Regions from separate parts of the Streptosporangium sp. NPDC049376 genome, predicted to be linked through region 2. Evidence: riboswitches for the same ligand, from Rfam matches in the RefSeq annotation. Region 2 holds a riboswitch; the other holds the start of a gene.
What was found. Region 2 has a riboswitch for cobalamin ahead of metE (5-methyltetrahydropteroyltriglutamate--homocysteine S-methyltransferase). Riboswitches for the same ligand answer to the same signal wherever they lie in the genome.
Positions count from the first base shown of each region.

Region 1: it holds a riboswitch for cobalamin, as region 2 does, so the genes downstream of both, ACIBVQ_RS21615 (ABC transporter substrate-binding protein) here and metE (5-methyltetrahydropteroyltriglutamate--homocysteine S-methyltransferase) in region 2, are expected to answer to the same signal.

Region 1 is NZ_JBITMT010000008.1:136,938-140,099, forward strand. Features, by position in the region: gene ACIBVQ_RS21610 (FecCD family ABC transporter permease) at 1-236, opposite strand, end outside; gene ACIBVQ_RS21615 (ABC transporter substrate-binding protein) at 233-1,219, opposite strand; cobalamin riboswitch at 1,412-1,538, opposite strand; gene alaS (alanine--tRNA ligase) at 1,674-3,162, shown strand, end outside.
Region 2 is NZ_JBITMT010000001.1:914,818-917,979, reverse strand. Features, by position in the region: gene metE (5-methyltetrahydropteroyltriglutamate--homocysteine S-methyltransferase) at 1-1,549, opposite strand, end outside; cobalamin riboswitch at 1,696-1,871, opposite strand; gene ACIBVQ_RS04125 (hypothetical protein) at 2,258-2,686, shown strand; gene ACIBVQ_RS04120 (dsRBD fold-containing protein) at 3,144-3,162, shown strand, end outside.

The sequences.
Region 1 (3,162 bases), on a different contig from region 2:
TCCATGACGACGGTCTCCCTGACCGGGGACCAGACCGGTTCGGCCAGCGCGGGGTGGAGGCGGTGCAGCAGGATGCCCCACACCTGCTCGGCGGGCAGGCTGATCGAACCGGCCGCGACCCCCGCCGTGACCGCCCCGCCGAGCAGCAGCGCGCACAGCGCGAGCGTCAGCGGGTACGGCAGGCCGGGGCGCCGGGTGACGGGCGTCGTCCGGGAGAGCCCGGTCAGGCCGCTCACTCGAACCGGTCGGGGTGGATCTGCCGGGCCAGCGACTCAACCGCCGACGGCGCCCGGACCCCGAGCACGACCGACGACAGCGGCAGCACCGCGAACCGCCTGTGCCTGATCGCCGGAACGTCGGCGAGCGCCGGGTTCGACAGCAGGAACCTCTTCTTGTCCTCGACCTTCTCCTCGCCGTAGTCGTAGACGACGATCCAGTCGGGCGCGCGCTCGGCGACCTGCTCGAACGACACGTCGGCCCACGTCTTGTCCACGTCGGTGAAGACGTTCCGCGCGCCCGCCAGCGTGATGATCTCGTCGCCGACGCCCTTGCCCCCGGCGGTGAAGGCGGTCTTGTCGCCGCTGTCGTAGACGAACAACCTGACCGGCTCGACGTCGGCGAGCCTCTCCCTCACCCGCGCCAGGGGCTCGTGCAGCCGGGTGATGAGCGCCTCGGCCCGTTCGCGCACGCCGAAGATCGTGGCGACGTTGCGGATCTCCCGGTCCATCAGGTCCATGTCCACCGGGCCGGACGGGCACTGCTCGACGTTGAGGTAGGTGTCGATCCCGGCCTTGCCCAGCGCGTCGCGGCCGCGGCCCTCCTTCTCGTCGAAGGCGCTGGAGAAACCGCCGTAGACGAAGTCGGGCTCCTCGGCCAGCAGCGCCTCGTAGGAGGGGTACTGCCTGGAGAGCACCTTCACCCCGTCGTAGGCGGCCTGGTACTCGGGCAGGACCTTGTCGTCGAGATATCCGGTGCCGACCATCGACCCCTGCAGTCCCAGCGCCAGCATCACCTCGGTCGCGTGCTGGTTGAGCGAGACCGCCCGCCGCGGCGGGCGGTCGTAGGTCGTCCTGACGCCGCAGTCATCGAGGGTGACCGGGAAGCCCGCGACGGCCCCGGCAGGGGCTTCAGCCGGGGCTCCGGAGGAGGCGCTGCAACCGGCCAGGAGCATGGCACAGGACAGGGCGAGCAACAGGGACAGGGGACGTCTGACCGTCACGGACGGTTCCTCTCACGGGATCTGCACCATGGGACGGCCCTGCCGGAAGGTCACGGAACCGGCCAGGAGGTCGTCTCCGGGCACACGTCGGCGCGGAGGGCTCGTGCGGTCGTCGCCACGCGAGGTCATCCATCGGCCGACCCGCTCCTCTCCGGGGAGATCCGCCCCAGTTCGTCGAGGAGGCGACCGCGTGAGTCTCCTGGCTCTCGGGTCGATGCTCGCCCCCGTCTTCCCACCCCGCAGGGGGCGGTGACCTCGTGGGGGTCCGCTCGCCGATCACAGTGGCGGGACCGCGCCGGATTCGCACCGGCTTCCTCGTCCGCGCTCGCCTTCGCCGGTCATCATTGCACGAAGCCGTTGATGCGCTGAAGATGGCTTCCGGTTCCGGCGGCTGTACGATGCCTTGTTGCAACAAATTTGCAATTGCAAAGACTGGCGGCATTCGGGAGGGCAAGTGCGGACGGCGGAGGTCAAACGGCGGTTCCTTGAGCACTTCGCGGCGGCGGGGCACACCGTGGCCGCCAGCGCGCCGCTGCCCGCCGACGACCCGACGCTGCTGTTCGTCAACGCGGGCATGGTGCCGTTCAAGCCCTATCTCCTCGGGCAGCGGACACCGCCGTCCCCCCGGGCGGCCAGCGTGCAGAAGTGCATCCGCACCCTCGACATCGACGAGGTCGGCAAGACCACCAGGCACGGCACGTTCTTCCAGATGAGCGGCAACTTCTCCTTCGGCGACTACTTCAAGGAGGAGGCGATCAGGCTCGCCTGGGACCTGACGGTCAAGCCTCGGGCCGAGGGAGGCTACGGCCTCGACCCCGACCGGATCTGGGCCACCGTCTACCTGGACGACGACGAGGCCCACGCCCTGTGGCGGGACGTGATCGGCCTGCCGGAGGCCCGCATCGTACGGCGCGGCAAGGCCGACAACTTCTGGTCCATGGGCGTCCCCGGGCCGTGCGGGCCCTGCTCCGAGCTCTACTACGACCGTGGCCCGGCCTATGGGCGAGAGGGCGGGCCCGAGGTCGACGAGGACCGTTACCTCGAATTCTGGAACCTCGTTTTTATGCAATACGAGCGGGGCGAGGGCGTCGGCAAGGAGGACTACCCGATCCTCGGCGAGCTGCCCTCCCGCAACATCGACACCGGCATGGGCCTGGAACGCATGGCGGCGCTGCTCCAGGGCGTCGACAACCTCTACGAGACCGACGAGACCCGGCCCGTCCTGGACGCCGCCGCGGCGCTGACCGGAACCAGGTACGGCGTGCGCTCCGGGCCGTCCGCGGCCGAGAGCCACCCCGACGACGTCCGGCTCCGGGTCGTCGCCGACCACGTCCGCACCGCGCTCATGCTGATCGGCGACGGCGTCACCCCCTCCAACGAGGGACGTGGCTACGTGCTGCGCCGGATCCTGCGCCGGGCGATCCGCGCCGTCCGGCTGCTCGGCTACGAGGACCCGGTCCTGCCCGAACTGCTGCCGGTGGCCCGCGACTGCATGGCGCCCTCCTACCCGGAGCTGGCCGCCGACTTCGACCGGATCTCGGCCTACGCCTACGGCGAGGAGGAGACCTTCCGCTCGACGCTGCGCCAGGGCAGCGCGCTGCTCGACCGGGCCATCATCCGGACCGGGGAACGGCTGCCTGCGGCCACGGCCTTCAAGCTGCACGACACCTACGGCTTCCCGATCGACCTGACCGTCGAGATCGCCGCCGAACACGGCCTCGACGTGGACGTCACCGGGTTCAGGGAGCTGATGGCCGAGCAGCGGCGCCGCGCCCGTGAGGACACCCGCGCCAGGAAGACCGGCCACGCCGACACCGGACTGCACCGCGCCCTCCTCGACGAGCACGGCCCCACCGACTGGCGGGCGTACACGACGCTGACCACCGACTCGACGGTCCTGGCCGTGCTCCGCGACGGGGCGCCCGTGGCCACGGTCGTCGCGG
Region 2 (3,162 bases):
GCTGGGTGGCCAGGTAGCCGTTGAGCCGCTCGGCGAAGTACTGGACCATGTCGTTGCGTTCCGGCTCTCCGTGCACCAGGACGTCGATGCCCGCCCGCTCCTGGAAGACCAGGACCGAGCGGATCTCCGAGGCGATCAGCTCGTCGTAGGCGTCCTGGTCGATCCGCCCGGCGCGCAGGTCGGCGCGGGCCGCCCGCAGCCGCCCGGTCTGCGGGAAGGAGCCGATGGTGGTCGTGGGCAGCTCCGGCAGGCTGAGGCGGGCGCGCTGGGCCGCCGCCCGCTCACCGTACGGCTGGGGCCTGCGGGTGTCGGCGGGGGTGACCGCGGCGGCGCGGGCCCTGACCCCGGGGTCGTGGGTGAGCGTGGAGGCCTCGCGTGAGGCCAGGTCGGCCTGGTTGGCGGCCAGCCGTCCGGCGACGGCCCCGGTTCTCTCGCTGAGCCCGGTGGCCAGGGTGACGACCTCGGCGACCTTCTGCCTGGCGAAGGCGAGCCAGCGGCCGACCCGCGGGTCGAGGCCGTGTTCGAGCCCGAGGTCGACGGGGACGTGCAGCAGCGAGCAGGAGGGCGCGACGTCCACCCGGCCGGCCAGGCCGAGCAGGGTGGCCAGGGTCGCCAGCGACCCGCCCAGGTCGTTGATCCACACGTTGCGGCCGTCCACGACACCGGCGATCAGGCGCTTGCCGGGCAGACCGCCCGCGCGGGCCAGGTCCTCCAGGTTGGCCGCGGCCGGGCCGGTGAAGTCCAGTCCCAGGCCCTCGATCGGCGCCCTGGCCAGGACCGGCAGCGCGTCTCCGAGCCGGTCGAAGTAACCGGCGACGAGGATCTTCGGCCGGTCGGTCAGGGCGCCGAGCTCACGGTAGGCGTGGGCGGCGGCGTCGAGCACCGCCCGGTCGCGGTCCTGCGCCAGCGCGGGCTCGTCGAGCTGCACCCACTCGGCACCGGCCGCGCGCAGGGCGGCGAGCACCTCGGCGTAGACGGGCAGCAGCCGGTCGAGCAGGCCGATGGGTTCGAAGGCCGGGTCCGCGCCGGGGGCGGGCTTGGCCAGCAGCAGGTAGGTGACGGGGCCGACGAGCACGGGGCGCGCGGTGTGCCCGAGCGCGACGGCCTCGCGCAGTTCGCCTACCTGTTTTGCCGGGTCCGCGGCGAAGACGGTGTCAGGTCCCAGCTCCGGCACCAGGTAGTGGTAGTTGGTGTCGAACCACTTGGTCATCTCCAGCGGGGCGACCTCCTGGGTGCCCCGGGCCATGGCGAAGTATCCCGCCAGGGGGCCTTCCGTCTCCACGACGGCTCGGTGACGCGGGGGGACGGCGCCGACCATGACGGTGGTGTCGAGGACGTGGTCGTACAGCGAGAAGTCGCCGGTCGGCACCTCCCGCACCCCCGCCTCCGTCAGGTGCCGCCAGTTGCCTGCGCGCAGCCCGGCCGCGACGTCCAGCAGGTCACGCTCGGTCACCCGGCCCGCCCAGTGGCCCTCGATCGCCTTCTTCAGCTCACGGTCCGGCCCCTGACGGGGGTAGCCGTACACGGTGGGGGAGGAAGTCTCGGTCACGGAACTCTCCTTCGCGAGTCACGAAAGGACTCCGGTGCCCCGAGGGGAGAGACGAAGGAGAGGCGGGCGCACCAGGCCCGTCCCATGCCGCCGACCCACCCGCGAGGTCACCGAGGTCACCGCGTGCGTGGTCGCACGCGGGCAGTGGCAGGTCTTCGGACTCGCGGGCACGTCCGGGCCGTTGTCTCGCCCTGACACCTAGTGGCCGTCGCTTCCCGGACCCGATCTGCCGGATCCAGTGCGTTTGACGGCGGTCGTTCCCACTCACCGCTGCGGGGCAGTCCCGGAGTCACACCGGGTTCCCTCTTACGACGCGTCTGCCTGGCGGGCAGGGCGAACCGACTGCGTCCCCAACCCTACGCGCATCCGATGGCGGAGCGACAACCATATTCGGGCCCGCCGGCGGGTTCGCGGGATCGTTCTCCCGTCGCCCCGGACCGCCTGAAACCGTACGGGGGAATTCGCGGGTCGCGGGAAAATCTCCGTCCCCCGCTTTCGCGACTCAACAACCGTGACCTAAGACCCCATTTCCTACAATTTCCGAAAGAAAAGGTCAGGATATATTAGACCCGGCAAACCCCCCAGCCATCGGAGTTAACCATGTATCGGACTAAAGGGTCACATCTCCATCAAGGGCGTATACCAAGCGCCCTAACCGGTGTCAAGTCGCGAGTCGCCGCCATTCTCCACCGGCGTTTCCCGGTCATCATGCGAGGGACGCTTGGCCTGGTGTTCCTGTGGTTCGGCGTGCTGAAGGTGGCGAACGTCAGCCCGGTCGGCGCCCTGGTCGCCGACACCCTGTCCTTCGTGCCGCTGCCCGCGTCGTTCGTGGTGCCCGCCCTGGGCGTGTTCGAGGTCGCGGTGGCCCTGGCGCTGTTCACCGGCCGGTGGCTGCGCCCGTTCCTGCCCGTGCTCCTGCTCCACCTCGTCGGCACGTTCCTGGTCCTGGTGCTCCACCCGGGTGTCGCGTTCAAGGACGGAAACCCGCTCATGCTCACAATGGAGGGCGAGTTCGTCGTCAAGAACGTCGTCCTGATCGCCGGGACATTGGTCGTCGCCGCGACCCTCCCCCGGCGCGAGGGGCACGAGGAACAGCGGGAGGAGTCCCGCCTGCCGGTTTCCACCACCTCGCGTTAGAGAACTCACGACGGGCCCGTCGCGGGCCCGTGGAGAACGAGTGCCGGGAAACGGGAAACGGGATCGCCCCGTTTCCCGTTTCCCCAAAGGCACGACGCCCCGCCCAGGACCTGTTTTGTGGATCTTCGCCGTGGCGAGGATCGTCCAGGTGGATGCCCCGCGAGGCGGAGGAGGAGCTCATAACGGAGTTATGGGCGACAGATTCTCCCCGGCCCCCCACGGCAAACGCGGAGCCTGCGGAGCGTTTTCGTGGGGTGGGGCGCCAACGCGGCGGGGCGCCGCCTGGGCGACCGCGGCAGGCGGAAAGATCCGCAAAACGGGTCCTAGGGGAGCCCGTCCCCCAAGGGCGGGACCTTCGTCCCTGATGGTCACGCCGTACGGCTCCGACAATGGAGATGACGGCTTCGCGCCCGGAGAGCGGGCGCCGCCACCGTCACGAAGAACGGGGGTTCAGATCATGCGATCCAAGCAGTGGG